2 regions of the Stenotrophomonas maltophilia genome follow, and region 1 is predicted to be linked to the other one. Evidence: riboswitches for the same ligand, from Rfam matches in the RefSeq annotation. Region 1 holds a riboswitch; the other holds the start of a gene.
What was found. Region 1 has a riboswitch for thiamine pyrophosphate ahead of thiC (phosphomethylpyrimidine synthase ThiC). Riboswitches for the same ligand answer to the same signal wherever they lie in the genome.
Positions count from the first base shown of each region.

Region 1 (7,050 bases):
TTGCTTACACGCTGGCTCGTCCCGCACCTGTTGGTTGGGTAATAAGTACGAGCACAAGAATCGAACGCAGCGAGGCGGCGCCGGTGTCGGCGGCTTCAATGTGGGTTCGCGGTGGCGTGTTGTGATGCAACATGTGATCGAGAGAAACACAGCCATTTCGGCGGTGTCAACCCTGGCGACGGATTTTTTATCGGTTTCCGCTGCATCCAGCGCAATCGCTTGCGGCACAAGGATGGTTGCTGCTGAAATTGTTTTGGTGAACCGGAATTCAGTCTTTTCGGTGGGTCTTTTGCGCGGGAATGAGGGGCTGTTGTGTCCGCGCTCGCAGGAATCTGTCGACAGCCGCCCCCCGCCCGCTCCCGCCGGGATCTCAAGGCGCCCATGACCTCTGCCCGATACCGCGTGAAGGCCACAGCGGTGAAGATCGGGGAACCACCCTTCCATCGGAACCCGACCGTGTCCCGACGCCTTGCCCGTTCCCTGCTTGCCGCCGCCGTGCTGGCCACCGTGCCCGCGCTGTCCCTTGCCGCCGACCGTATCACCGGCCATACCTTCGCTACCCGTTCGGAGGTGATCGCTCCACATGCGATGGCCGCTACCTCGCAGCCACTGGCCACCCAGGTAGCGCTGGACGTGATGAAGAGTGGTGGTTCGGCGGTGGACGCGGCCATTGCCGCCAACGCCGCGCTCGGTCTGATGGAGCCCACTGGCAACGGCATCGGCGGCGACCTGTTCGCCATCGTCTGGGACCCGAAGACACAGAAGCTCTATGGCTACAACGGCTCGGGCCGCTCGCCGAAATCGCTCACCCTGGCCGAGTTCCAGCGCCGTGGCCTGAAGGAGATCCCAGCCACCGGCCCGCTGCCGGTCTCCGTGCCAGGCGCGGTCGATGGCTGGTTCGCCCTGCATGATCGCTTCGGCCGCAAGCCGATGGCCGACAATCTGGCGCCGGCCATCCGCTACGCACGCGAGGGCCACCCGGTGGCCGAAGTGATCGCCTACTACTGGGACCGCTCGGTGCCGAAGCTGTCGCAGTACCCGGGCTTCAAGGAGCAGTTCACGATCAACGGCCACGCCCCGCGCAAGGGCGAGATGTGGAAGAACCCGAACCTGGCCAGCACCCTGCAGAAGATCGCCGACGGCGGCCGTGATGCTTTCTACAAGGGCGAGATCGCCCACACCATCGGCGACTACTTCAAGGCCAACGGCGGCTACCTGAGTTACCAGGACCTGGCCGACCACCGCGGTGAATGGGTCGAGCCGGTCAGCAGCAACTACCGTGGCTACGACGTGTGGGAACTGCCGCCGAACAGCCAGGGCATTGCCGCGCTGCAGATCCTCAACGTGCTGGAAGGCTACGACTTCTCGAAGATCCCGTTCGGCTCCCCGGAGCATGTGCACCTGTTCGTTGAAGCGAAGAAACTGGCCTTCGCCGACCGTGCGCGCTTCTACGCCGACATGGCGTTCCAGCCGGCACCGGTGCAGAAGCTGATCTCCAAGGAGTACGCGGCGCAGCGTCGCGCGCTGATTTCGATGGACAAGGCGTTGAAGGAAGTGCAGCCGGGCACGCCCAAGCAGCTGGAGGAGGGCGACACGATCTACATGACCGTGGCCGACGCCGACGGCATGATGGTGTCGCTGATCCAGTCCAACTACCGCGGCATGGGCAGTGGCATGGCGCCGCCGGGGCTGGGCTTCATCCTGCAGGATCGTGGCGAGATGTTCGTGCTGCAGAAGAACCATCCCAACGGCTACGCGCCGGGCAAGCGCCCGTTCCAGACCATCATTCCGGCCTTCATCACCAAGGGCGGCAAGCCGTATGCCAGCTTCGGCGTGATGGGGGGCGCGATGCAGCCGCAGGGCCACGCGCAGATCGTGATGAACCTGGTGGACTTCGGGATGAACCTGCAGGAAGCCGGCGATGCACCGCGCATCCAGCATGAAGGCTCAACCGAACCGACCGGCCAGGCCACGGCGATGACCGACGGTGGTGAAGTGAATCTGGAAACCGGCTTCCCGTACGAGACGGTGCGCGCGCTGATGCGCAAGGGGCATCGCATCGTGTTTGCCGACGGCCCGTATGGCGGCTACCAGGCAATCATGCGTGATCCTGAGACCGGGGTTTATTACGGTGCTTCGGAGAGTCGCAAGGATGGGCAGGCGGCGGGGTATTGAGGTTTCCCGGCCATCGGGCTGAGCCCCCTCTGCGGTGATGGCAGTGATATGAGGCTTGGCCGGGCGGGTGGGCTGGTCGGGGGACGCCGTGAATCCGTCCCTGCAGGCTTGGCAGCCGCTTGCTCGTGTGCGCTGTCCTGCGCACACGGCAAGACCGGGGTTGGGCGTCCCGCCCAACCCGCCCGAGGCATGCCTCGGGCCCATGCGGCTGACACCCCAGCCCACCCGCCCGGCCCCTGACAGTTTCCTGCGGCCGCCACCGCAGGAAGAGAAAGAAGAAGATCAAAAGCAAAGACAACAGCAACAGCAACAGCCGCGCGCTGTGGGTTGGGGTCAGATCCGTTTTCCGAAGGAAAGCGGATCCGACCCCTTCTTGTTTTCCGATACACCTCATCCACGCATAGCGTGGAAAACCCACCGTCACACGGAAACTGTCGGGGGTGGGGCGGCGTGGGCTGGCAGGACCGTTGGCGCCATGGATGGCGCCATCGAGCCCCCAGGAATGGGTTTACGGCGTGTCCTGCCAGCCCACACCGCCCCGCCAAACCAGCAGCAACCCAGAGCCGCTTTTGAAGTTGTTGTTGCCGTTGCTTGAAAAAAGCGGTGCAGCCGCAGGCTGCAAAACAACCCTCAATCCCGATCCTGCGCGCGTGCGGCCTCCGCCTGGGTCTCCTCCTGCGCCGCCATCTCGCGCGCGATCCACGCATCGATCATGTGCCGCTGGCGCTGCGCCTGACGTCGCTCACGCGTGTACTCCTGGTCCAGAACCCGGTACAGCGACACCATCACCAGCACCATCAGCAACGCGAACGGCAATGCTGCGATCGTGATCATGCCCTGCAGCGCGTCCAGTCCACCGGCCAGCAGCAACGCCGCTGCGATCAACGCCACCGCAATGCCCCAGGCCAGCTTGCGCTTCAGCGGTGGGTCGCCGGCCTCGTCGGTGGACATGCTGGCCAGCACCAGTACCGCCGAATCGGCCGAGGTTACGAAGAAGATCATCAGCAGTACCAGCGCGATGCACGACAGCAACAGCGGTAGCGGCATGCTGTCGAACAGTGTGAACAGCACCGTCTCGTAGCCATTGCCCAGCGCCTGCACCAGATCGGCGTGGCCGAAGATCTGTGCCCATAGCGCGGTGCCGCCGAACACCGCGAACCAGAAGAAGCCCAGCAGCGTCGGCGCGAGCACTACGCCGATCACGAATTCGCGCACGCTGCGGCCACGCGAGATGCGCGCGATGAACGATCCCACGAACGGTGCCCACGAGATCCACCAGGCCCAGTAGAAGATCGTCCAGTCCGCCACCCAGGTGCTACCGGAAAAAGGCGACATGCGCAGGCTCATCGTCACCAGCTGGTTGAGGTAGGAGCCCAGCGTGGTGGTGAACGTATCGAAGATGAAGCCGGTCGGCCCAAGCACCAGCAGGATGGCTGCCAGCAACGCAGCCAATGCCAGGTTGAAGTTGGACAGCCATTTCACCCCGCGTTCCACGCCACTGGCGGTGGAGGCCATGTACAGCACGAAGGCGACGGCAATGATGGTCATCTGCACCGCGACGGTGGCCTGCACGCTGAAGACGCGTTCGATACCTGCCGCGATCTGGATGGTGCCGAAGCCGAGCGTGGTGGCGACACCAATCGCCGTGGCAACTACGGCAGCGATGTTGACTACCCGACCGATCCAGCCGCGATGGTGACGGCCGATGATCGGTTGCAGCATGTCGCTGACCAGGCCGCGCCCGTTGCGGTTGAACTGGAACCAGGCCATCGCCAGGCCGATCAGCGCATAGATCGCCCACGGATGCAGGCCCCAGTGGAAGAACGCATAGCGCATCGAGGCGCGCGCGGCGTCCATGCTTTGCGGCGCCAGGCCCTCGGGCGGCTTGCTGAAATGCGAGATCGGTTCGGCCGCACCCCAGAACACCAGGCCGATGCCCATGCCGGCAGCGAACAGCATCGACATCCAGCTGGCGCGGGAGAATTCCGGCTCGGCATCTTCACCACCGATGCGCAGGTTGCCGAAGCGACCGAATGCCAAGTACATCAGGAAAGTCAGCGCCAGGAACACGACCAGAAGATAGAGCCAGCCGACACTGCGGACGACATCGGCGAGTACCGACTGCACCACCGTATTGAAGGGGCCCGGTGCAACACCGGCAAGCAGCACCAGAAGCAGAACCAGTGCGATGGAAACGCGAAACACCATGAAGGAGCTTCTCCGATCAAGGGATTGAGGGGAGCGAGCAGAGCTTGCTGCGAGGGGCCGGCGACATGCAGCACAGACCGGGCAGGAGCCGCGAAGGCGGCGAGATAAGCATCGTTCGCGACGACACGATGCGCGTGCACGTTACTGAACGCGATGTCACGGTTCTGTTAACGAATAGCGATTGGGGTCAGATCCGCTTTCCGCAGGAAAGCGGATCTGACCCCGGGAGCAACTCCGGAGGCGGGCGGTCTATGCTCTAATGCGCAGCAAGAAGCGGGGGTACCGGGCCATGTGGCCACGGTTGAGACAGTCCCTTGGAACCTGATCCGGCTCATACCGGCGTAGGGAAGCTTTGCAGTGCAGCCGTGCCCGGACTCCGCCCAAGGACCGTCCGTGCGCGGGCGCAGTGCGCCGCCGCTTCGTCCCTGACCTTCCTGGACGATGCCCGATGAACGCACAGCTCTCCGCCCTGCAGCAACAGGCCCAGCAACTCTCTGAATCCGTGACCCGGCCGATTCCCGGTTCGCGCAAGATCCATGTGCCTGGTTCGCGCCCGGATCTCCTGGTACCGATGCGCGAGATCGCGCTGACCCGCACGCCGACGCTGTTCGGCGGCGAGGAGAATGCGCCGGTAACGGTCTATGACACGTCCGGCCCCTACACCGATCCTGACGTGCATATCGATCTTTCCGCAGGCCTGCCGGCGCTGCGCCGTGGCTGGGTGGAAGAACGGGGGGATACCGAACAGCTCGACGGCCTCAGCTCTTCGTTCGGCCGCGACCGCGAACATGACCCGAAGCTCGATGCGGTGCGTTTCCCCGCACGCAGCCTGCCACGCCGCGCACGTACTGGTGCAAATGTCACCCAGATGCACTACGCGCGGCGCGGCATCATCACGCCGGAAATGGAATTCGTCGCCATCCGCGAGAATCAGCGCCTGGACGCGATCCGCGATGCCGGACTGCTGCAGCAGCACCCGGGCGAAGCGTTCGGTGCTTCGATCCAGAAGATCATCACCCCCGAGTTCGTGCGCGACGAGATTGCCCGTGGTCGTGCGGTGCTGCCCAACAACATCAACCATCCGGAAAGCGAGCCGATGATCATCGGCCGTAACTTCCTCACCAAGATCAACGCCAACATCGGCAACAGCGCCGTGTCTTCCGGCATCGCCGAGGAAGTGGAGAAGCTGGTGTGGGCGATCCGCTGGGGCGGCGACACGGTGATGGATCTGTCCACTGGCAAGCACATCCACGAAACCCGTGAATGGATCATCCGCAACTCGCCGGTGGCGATCGGTACCGTGCCGATCTATCAGGCGCTGGAAAAGGTCGATGGCCGTGCCGAGGCACTGACCTGGGAAATCTTCCGCGACACGCTGATCGAGCAGGCCGAGCAGGGCGTGGACTACTTCACCATCCATGCCGGCGTGCTGCTGCGTTACGTGCCGCTCACCGCCAGGCGCGTTACCGGCATCGTCAGCCGCGGTGGCTCGATCATGGCCAAGTGGTGCCTGGCGCACCACAAGGAGAACTTCCTCTACACGCATTTCGAAGAGATCTGCGAAATCATGAAGGCCTATGACGTGACCTTCTCGCTGGGCGACGGCCTGCGCCCGGGCTGCATTGCCGATGCCAACGACGCGGCACAGTTCGGCGAGCTGGAGACGCTGGGCGAACTGACGAAGATCGCCTGGAAGCACGACGTGCAGACCATGATCGAAGGCCCCGGCCACGTGCCGATGCAGCTGATCAAGGAGAACATGGACAAGCAGCTGCGCGAGTGCGGCGAAGCGCCGTTCTACACGCTGGGTCCGCTGACGACCGACATCGCGCCGGGCTACGACCACATCACCAGCGCGATCGGTGCGGCGATGATCGGCTGGTTCGGTACCGCCATGCTCTGCTACGTGACGCCGAAGGAGCACCTTGGACTGCCCAACCGCCAGGACGTGCGCGACGGCATCATGGCTTACCGCATTGCCGCGCACGCGGCCGACCTGGCCAAGGGGCACCCGGGCGCGCAGGTGCGCGACAACGCGCTGAGCAAGGCGCGCTTCGAGTTCCGCTGGGAGGACCAGTTCCATCTCGGGCTGGATCCGGAGAAGGCCAAGGAATTCCACGACGAGACGCTGCCGAAGGACGCGCACAAGCTGGCCCATTTCTGCTCGATGTGCGGCCCGCACTTCTGTTCGATGAAGATCACCCAGGACGTACGTGACTACGCAGAGGCCGGCATGAAGGAGAAGTCGCAGGAGTTCCGTGCTGCCGGTGCCGAGGTCTACCGCCAGGGATGATGCTGCACCGGTAGCGCCCGGCGGTTCTCCTGGACGGCGCCGCGGTCCAGGAGAACCGCCGGGCGTGGCCCGGCGCGACCCGTTATGCTCCGGCCACTGCCCAGCGGAAAGGACGCCATGCCTGTTGCCTTGACCACCCGCTGGCTGGCAATCGCCCGCCGCCACCCCTCGGCATGGCTGCTGGGGGCCCAGCTGCTGGCGGTCCTGCTGTATCCCGCGCTGGATGACACCGCCGCTGGCCGGGCGGCGCTGGGCATGTTCGGCATGGCGGTGCTCGGCCTGGCGCTGTGGGTGGTCCAGCGCAGCCCGTTGGGAACCTGGCTGGCATTGCTGCTGGCCATTCCCTCGGTGGTGTTCTCGCTGGCTGGGGCGCT
Region 1 covers NZ_CP037858.1:1,639,464-1,646,513, reverse strand. Annotated here, with positions in the region: gene ggt (gamma-glutamyltransferase) at 457-2,175, shown strand; gene EZ304_RS07485 (BCCT family transporter) at 2,806-4,383, opposite strand; TPP riboswitch at 4,649-4,749, shown strand; gene thiC (phosphomethylpyrimidine synthase ThiC) at 4,832-6,676, shown strand; gene EZ304_RS07475 (ion channel) at 6,794-7,050, shown strand, end outside.

Region 2 (7,050 bases), 1.9 Mb from region 1:
CGGCGGCACCTTCAACGAGCGCGCCCACAACACCTCGTCCGGCGCCAAGGGCCTGTTCCAGTTCGTGCCCGGCTCCGCACGCCAGTATCACCTGACCGGCCACGAGTTCGACCCGACCCGCAACACCGAAGCGGCCGCACAGATGTACCAGGACAACCTGGACTCGATGGCACGCCGCAACGAACGCACCGGCCACCCGTACCTGTCCGGCGGCAGTACGCCGACCGGCCTGGACCTGTACCTGGCCCACCAGCAGGGCAGCGCCGGCTATGGTTCGGTGCAGACCGCGATCGCCACCGGCACCTTCGGCGTGGTCCGCAACGGCCATGGTGAAGAGATCAACATGCGCCGCAACGTACTCAACCAGATCGGCTCCGATGCCAAAGCGCTCACCGGCCACACTCTGGCCGAGATGCGTGGCATGAACGATGGCGACCTGGCGCGCACCTTCTCCAGCTACTACATCCACAAGTACGCGGCGATCAGCATTCCGGAAAAGAACATCGCCCCGCAGACGGTGGCCCCAGGCCAGAGCCAGGGTCAGACCCCGGCAGCGCCGGTGCAGGCCAGCGCCGCCGTGGCAGCCGGTGCAGCCGCGCTGGCGGCGACCGCTTCGGCCGCCGCCGCGCCGAAGCCGGGCATCGAACTGCAGGCCGCCTACGAGGCCGGCGTGAAGTACGACCACGTCAAATACGCCATCAATATTCCGGGCCACGCGCTGCATGTGCCGGGCAAGAGCGGCAAGAACGTGGAACAGGGTTACATCGACTGTTCCGGTTGGGTCGGCACGCTGCAGAACCGGACCATGGATGAGATCAACCAGAAGGCCGGGCATGCGGTCTTCAGCAAGGCCGATCGCATCGACCTGGGCAACCTGGGTTCCGGTGGCATCGTGCGCAAGGCATTCGACCAGTCCGGCGTGCTGCTTGACCGCGACGCGATCCTGAAGCCCGATGCGCTGAAGGAAGGCATGATCATCGGCCTGGATACGGCCAAGACCCGCCACGAGCATTGGAACGGCATCGACCACATCGTGATGGTGGTGCGCGACCCCAACACCGACAAGCTGCTGATCAGCCAGTCCACCGGCAGCAAGGGCGTGCACACCATGCCCATCGAGGATTACCTCAAGCAGGTGAAGGACCACCCGAACTGGAAGCTGTACGCCTCCGACCCGCTGTCCAAGGCGCGCGACCTGCTGGAAAACCGCACCCAGTCGCATGAGCAGACCCAGGGCAAGCCGGCCGCCGAGCACAAGGCCGCTGCCACCCCGCACGCCGAACTGTACAAGCAGGGCGCGCACAGCGAGGGCGTGCGCACAGTGCAGGAGCAACTGGGCCACCTCGGCTACGTCGGTGCCGACGGCAAGCCGCTGATCGAGGATGGCCGCTTCGGCCGCAACACCGACGCGGCGGTGCGCCAGCTGCAGAAGGACAACGGCCTGGTGGCCGACGGCATTGTCGGGGCCAAGACGCTGGAGGCAATCAGGGAAGCCCGCGAGCGCCCGCTGCTGAACGACGAACGGCACCCGCGCAATCCGCTCTTCATCCAGGCAAGCAAGGGGCTGGAACTGATGCCGGCAGGCACCTTCAAGGATCGCCACGCGCTGGAAAGCGCCGCCGCGGCCCTGACCAAGGAGGCGCATGCCGCCGGCCTGCAGCGCATCGACACGGTGGTGCCGAGCCCGAACGGTGAGCGCCTGTTTGCCGTGCAGGGCACGATCGGCGACCCCGCCGCCAGCCGCGTGGCGGTGGAGACCCGTGCAGCCAGCGAGCAGAGCCTGGCGCTCAGCAGCGGTGCCGTGCAGGGCGCGCCGAACGTGCTGCATCAGCAGCAGGACGCCCAGCAGGAGCAGGCCCGGCAGGCACAGAAGGCCATGGGCGTCTGAGCCCGCGGCGCCTTGCAGACCAGGGAAGGGCCGCGCCATGCGCGGCCCTTTCCCTTTCTGCCAGCTGAGCGGCAGCGGCCGCTTTCAGCCTTGCTTCATGCCGCCTGCCGCTAGATGAATGCGCAAGCCGCACGGTGGGCCAGGCAATGTTCCGGCAATGTTGGAACGTCAGCGTGGTCTCCACGGCAGCCGGGGCGCCCGCGCCCTCCCTGCCCAGCGTGGCATGCACCTCACAGGAGAACGAACATGCTCAGTACTTCCACACTCAGCTTCCGTGGTCTGGCGATGGCCCTGGCACTGGTGGCCGGTGTTGCCGTGGTCAGCGATGCCAGCGCGATGTCGAGGAAGGACAAGCGCACCCTGGTCGGCGCCGTGGTCGGTGGCGTGGCCGGCAACCTGCTCTCCAACGGTGATCCCGCTGCCACTGTCGGCGGTGCCGTGGCCGGCGGCGCGATCGGCAACCTGACCACGTCCGACCGCCGCGACCGTCGCTATTACGACAACCGTTACTACGACAACCGCTACGACCGCCGCTACGATCGTGGCTATTACCGCAGCGGCTACTACGACCGTGGCGACGACCGTCGCTGGCAGCGCCAGCGCTACTACGACAACCGCTACTACAACGACCGCGGCCGCCATCGCGGCTGGTAAGCGGCGCGACGGCATCATCGCAGCTGATGCAGGCACGGGCGGGTCGATGACCCGCCCGTTTGCGTTGGCCGCGCGCATGGCGTTGAATGCGCAGCCTTGGATGTGACTTTCCCCACTGGGGCTGCGGCATGACTTCTTCCTCCCACCGCGTGCAGGGCCTCAACAACGACGAGGTCGCTGCCGACTGGCCGCCGATCAGCGCGGCGGACATTGCGTGGCTGAGTGCGCGTTACCCGCAGCTGGACGAGCACAGCCATCCCCGCTGGCACAGCCCGCGACCGCTGTCGGCCGCCGCCATCGTCGACGGCGTGGACGGCGCGGTGTTCGTCAAGCGCCATCACCACAGCGTGCGCAGCGCGGCCTGCCTGGAAGAAGAGCACCGCTTCATCGCCCATCTCGCCGCAGCGGGCGTACCGGTGGTGCAGGTGCTGCCGGCGACCGATGGCCGCACTGCGGTCGAACACGGCGAATGGACCCTCGAGCTGCATGCGATCGGCGTCGGCGAGGACCTGTACCGCGATGCCGTGTCGTGGTCGCTGCTGACCGACGTCGCGCAGGCCCGCGAGGCCGGGCGTGCACTCGCGCAGCTGCACTGTGCTGCGGCCAGCCACCACGCGCCCCAGCGCAGCACCCATGTGCTGGTCGCGCGCGACGATCTGATCCGTGCCGACGATCCGATCGCGGCCATCAAGGCAGGGCTGCACGAGCGCCCCGGGCTGGCCCGCTATCTCGCGCGCATTCCATGGGAAGCGCAGCTGCGGCGCGACGTGCTGCCGTGGCATGCCGGCCTGGCCCAGCGCCTGCGCGACGAGCCACGGTTGTGGGCGCACAACGACTGGCATGTCTCCAACCTGCTGTGGCGCGATGGGCAGATCAGTACCGTGCTGGATTTCGGCCTGGCCTCACCCACCAGCGCGCTGTTCGACCTCGCCACGGCGATCGAGCGCAACGCGGTGGCGTGGCTGGAACTGGAGCACGGCATGGAAGCGGTGCGCATCGATATCGCGCTGGCCCTGCTCGACGGCTATCGCCAGGTGCTGCCGCTGTCGGCGGCACGCGTGCGCCTGCTGGCCGACCTGCTGCCGATGGTCCATTTCGACTTCGCACTGTCCGAAGTGGAGTACTTCGAGGGCGTCACCGGCTCGACCGCCAATGCCGACGTAGCGTGGCAGCCCTTCATGCTGGGGCATCCGGCATGGTTCCACAGCGCGCCGGGACAGGCACTGCTGCAGGCGCTGCACGCGGCAGCCTGAAGGGCACCGGCTCGCAAATCCGTACCATTTGTAGTGAAATGGTCACCTGAAGCGGGGGTGCCTGGATCTGCCAGGCTGAGAGAGTCCCTTGGAACCTGATCCGGTTTGCACCGGCGTAGGGAGCTTTGAGCCGCAGCCACACCCCCATCATGGGCCGGTGCACCTGCGCGCCGTCGCTTCGTCTCCCTTGTTGTCCGAAGACGAACCGAATGAACCGCTGCCTGCGCCCCACCCTGCTCTCCCTCGCCCTCTGCGCCGCGCTGCCGCTGCACGCCAGCGACGCCGAAGCGTCCCCCGATGCGGCTGCCACCAGCGCCGAACGCTCGCCGACCGAACTGGCAGCAGTGCGCGTGCAGGCCGGCAAACCGAAGGCCGATACCTCGCGCGTGAATGCCTTCGGTGGTGGTTCCTGGAAGGACATGCCGGCCTCGGTGAACGTGCTCGAGCGTGACTACCTCGACCGCCGCCAGGTGCGTTCGCTGTCCGAGCTGGCCAGCAACGATGCCTCACTGGGCGATGCCTACGCGCCGGTGGGCTACTACCAGAACATCGCCATCCGTGGCTTCGCCCTGGACGCCGCCACCGGCTACCGCTTCAACGGCCTGTCCATCGCCGGCGAACAGCGCCTGGCGCTGGAGAATGTGCAGTCGGTGGAAATCCTCAAGGGCGAAGCCGGCCTGGCCGCAGGCGTGATGGCACCGGGCGGCATCATCAACTACATCGGCAAGCGCCCGGCCGAGGTACGCACTGCCACGCTCGGCACCGATTCGGAAGGCTCGCGCTACGTCGCCGTCGATGTCGGCCACTGGATCACCCCGCGTTTCGGCCTGCGCCTGAATGCCGCGTGGGATTCCAGCAACTCCTATGTCGAGCACGCCGATGGCCGCCGCAATTTCTACTCGTTGGCCGCCGACTGGCTGATCGGCGAGCGCGGCAAGCTGGAAGTGGATGCCAACTACCAGACCAGCTCGCAGCGTTCGGTGTCGGGTTACCAGCTGCTGGGCGCGCGCGACCTGCCGCGCGGCGTCGACCGCGAGCACCTGCTCGGCTACCAGCCGTGGCAGCGCCCGGTGGATATCGCCAGCACCAACATCACCGCCCTGCACACCTATGATTTCAACGACGCCTGGCAGTCGCGCGTGTCGGTGGGCCACAGCCGGTCGGTGATCGATGACAACGTCGCCTTCGCCTATGGCTGCTACTACGCCACGCAGTGCGCCGATGGCAGCGTGCCGGGCAACTACTTCGCGCCCAATGGCGACTACGACGTCTACGACTACCGCAGCCCGGACGACACCCGCCGCAACCAGCAGGCGCGTGCCGAACTGCGTGGCCGCTTCGAGACCGGCAACGTCGGCCATGAGCTGACCCTCGGTGCCGACTACTTCCGCCGCACCGTGGACAAGCGCCCGAGCGTCAACGAGTACGTCGGCACCAGCAACATCCACGACGCACCGGTGCAGGTGTTCGTGCCGTCGCCGAAGATGCCGGGGCCGTCCGCACGGCGCCTGGACAGCCGCCAGACCGCGTTCTTCGCGCTGGACCGGATGAGCTTCGGTGACGACTGGCAGTGGCTGGCCGGCGGCCGCTTCGTGCGCCTGGACGAGCGCGCCTACGACAAGCGCGGCACCCCGCAGCGCCACAGCCGTCTGTCGCGCTTCCTGCCGCAGACCGCCGTGGTGTGGAAGGCCACCGACCAGCTCAACGCCTATGCCAGCTACGTGCGCGGCATTTCGCTGGGCCAGGAAGCGCCGTTCTGGACCAGCAACGCCGATACCTTCCTGCCATCGGTGCAGTCCCGGCAGCTGGAAGTGGGCGTGAAGTACGTGCCGGTCGAAGCACTGACGCTGGGCGCGGCGGTGTTCCGCATTTCGCAGCCGTACCAGTACGCCAAGCCCGACAACAGCGACGTCGGCTACACCTTCGTTGAGGAAGGCACGCAGACCCACACCGGCCTGGAGCTGACCGCCAACGGCCAGCTGACCGATGCGCTGCAGATCGTGGCCAGCGCCAGCGTGCTGCAGGCGCGCGCGCGCGACACCGGCACACCGGCCTATGAAGGCCATCAACTGGTGAACGTGCCGAAGGTGCGCGCCAGCGTGCACGTGGCCTATGCGCTGCCGTTCGTGCAGGGCCTGGATGTGACCGGTGGCTGGCGCTATGCCGGTGCCAACGTGGCCCGCGCCGACGGTGGCGTGCGCGCGCCCGACTACTCGGTGTTCGACGCGGGCCTGCGTTTCCAGCATCGCCTGCACGAGCGCGCGGTGACCTGGAACCTGTCGGTGGACAACGTGTTCAACCGCTTCTACTGGCGCGATACCGGCAGCAGCGGCGGTGACTACTACCTGCTCCCCGGCGCACCGCGACAGGCCCGCCTGTCGGTGACGTTCGCGCTGTGAGCGGCGTGATGCTGGAGTGGACCGCCGCGCTGTGCAGCATCCTCGGCGTTTGGCTGATGGCCAAGCGCCGGCTGGTGGCGTGGCCGGTCGGCCTGCTGTCGGTGACGCTGTACGGGCTGGTGTTCGCCGAGGCCAAGCTGTACTCGGACACCCTGCTGCAGGTCGCCTTCGGTGGCTTCCTGGTCTATGGCTGGCTCAACTGGCGCCAGCATGCTGCCGATGAAGGCAGCATCCGCATCGTGCCGTTGGCGCGCGGCAAGCTGCTGCGCGACCTGGCCATCGGCCTGTGCGGTGGCGTGGCGTTGGGAGCCGGCATGCACACCTTCACCGACGCTGCGCTGCCGTGGCTGGACGCGATGCTGACCGCACTGAGCCTGGTTGGCCAGTGGTGGCAGGCACGCCGCCACGTGGCCTGCTGGTGGGTGTGGATCGCGGTGGACGTGGTCTACGTCGGCGCCTACCTGTTCAAGTCGCTGCACGTGACCGCCGCGCTGTACGTGTTCTTCCTCGGCCTGGCCGTGTTCGGCCTGCGCGCATGGAGCGCCGCCGCGCGCGAGCCGCAGGTGGCAACGCAGTAGAGCCACGCCATGCGTGGCTGAGGAACACCGGTAGTCGCCAACCGTGGTTGGCGCGCGCCTACCGACCACGGTCGGTTACCATGCACATCCACGCATGGCGTGGATCTACTGGGTAAGCAGCAGGCCCAGCCGCAGCGGCTGCCGCATGTCGGCCGGTGGGGCCGCCTGCAACGGCGCGGCCTGCAGCGTCGCGCGCAGGTCGGCGTCGACCTGGGCATCACCCAGGCTGTCGAACTCCAGCTTCGATATGCGACCATCTGCCGCGATCCACACGCTCA
Region 2 covers NZ_CP037858.1:4,268,257-4,275,306, forward strand. Annotated here, with positions in the region: gene EZ304_RS19730 (peptidoglycan-binding domain-containing protein) at 1-1,888, shown strand, start outside; gene EZ304_RS19735 (glycine zipper 2TM domain-containing protein) at 2,135-2,542, shown strand; gene EZ304_RS19740 (phosphotransferase enzyme family protein) at 2,671-3,795, shown strand; TPP riboswitch at 3,839-3,934, shown strand; gene EZ304_RS19745 (TonB-dependent siderophore receptor) at 4,005-6,194, shown strand; gene pnuC (nicotinamide riboside transporter PnuC) at 6,203-6,772, shown strand; gene EZ304_RS19755 (hypothetical protein) at 6,878-7,050, opposite strand, start outside.
Region 2: it holds a riboswitch for thiamine pyrophosphate, as region 1 does, so the genes downstream of both, EZ304_RS19745 (TonB-dependent siderophore receptor) here and thiC (phosphomethylpyrimidine synthase ThiC) in region 1, are expected to answer to the same signal.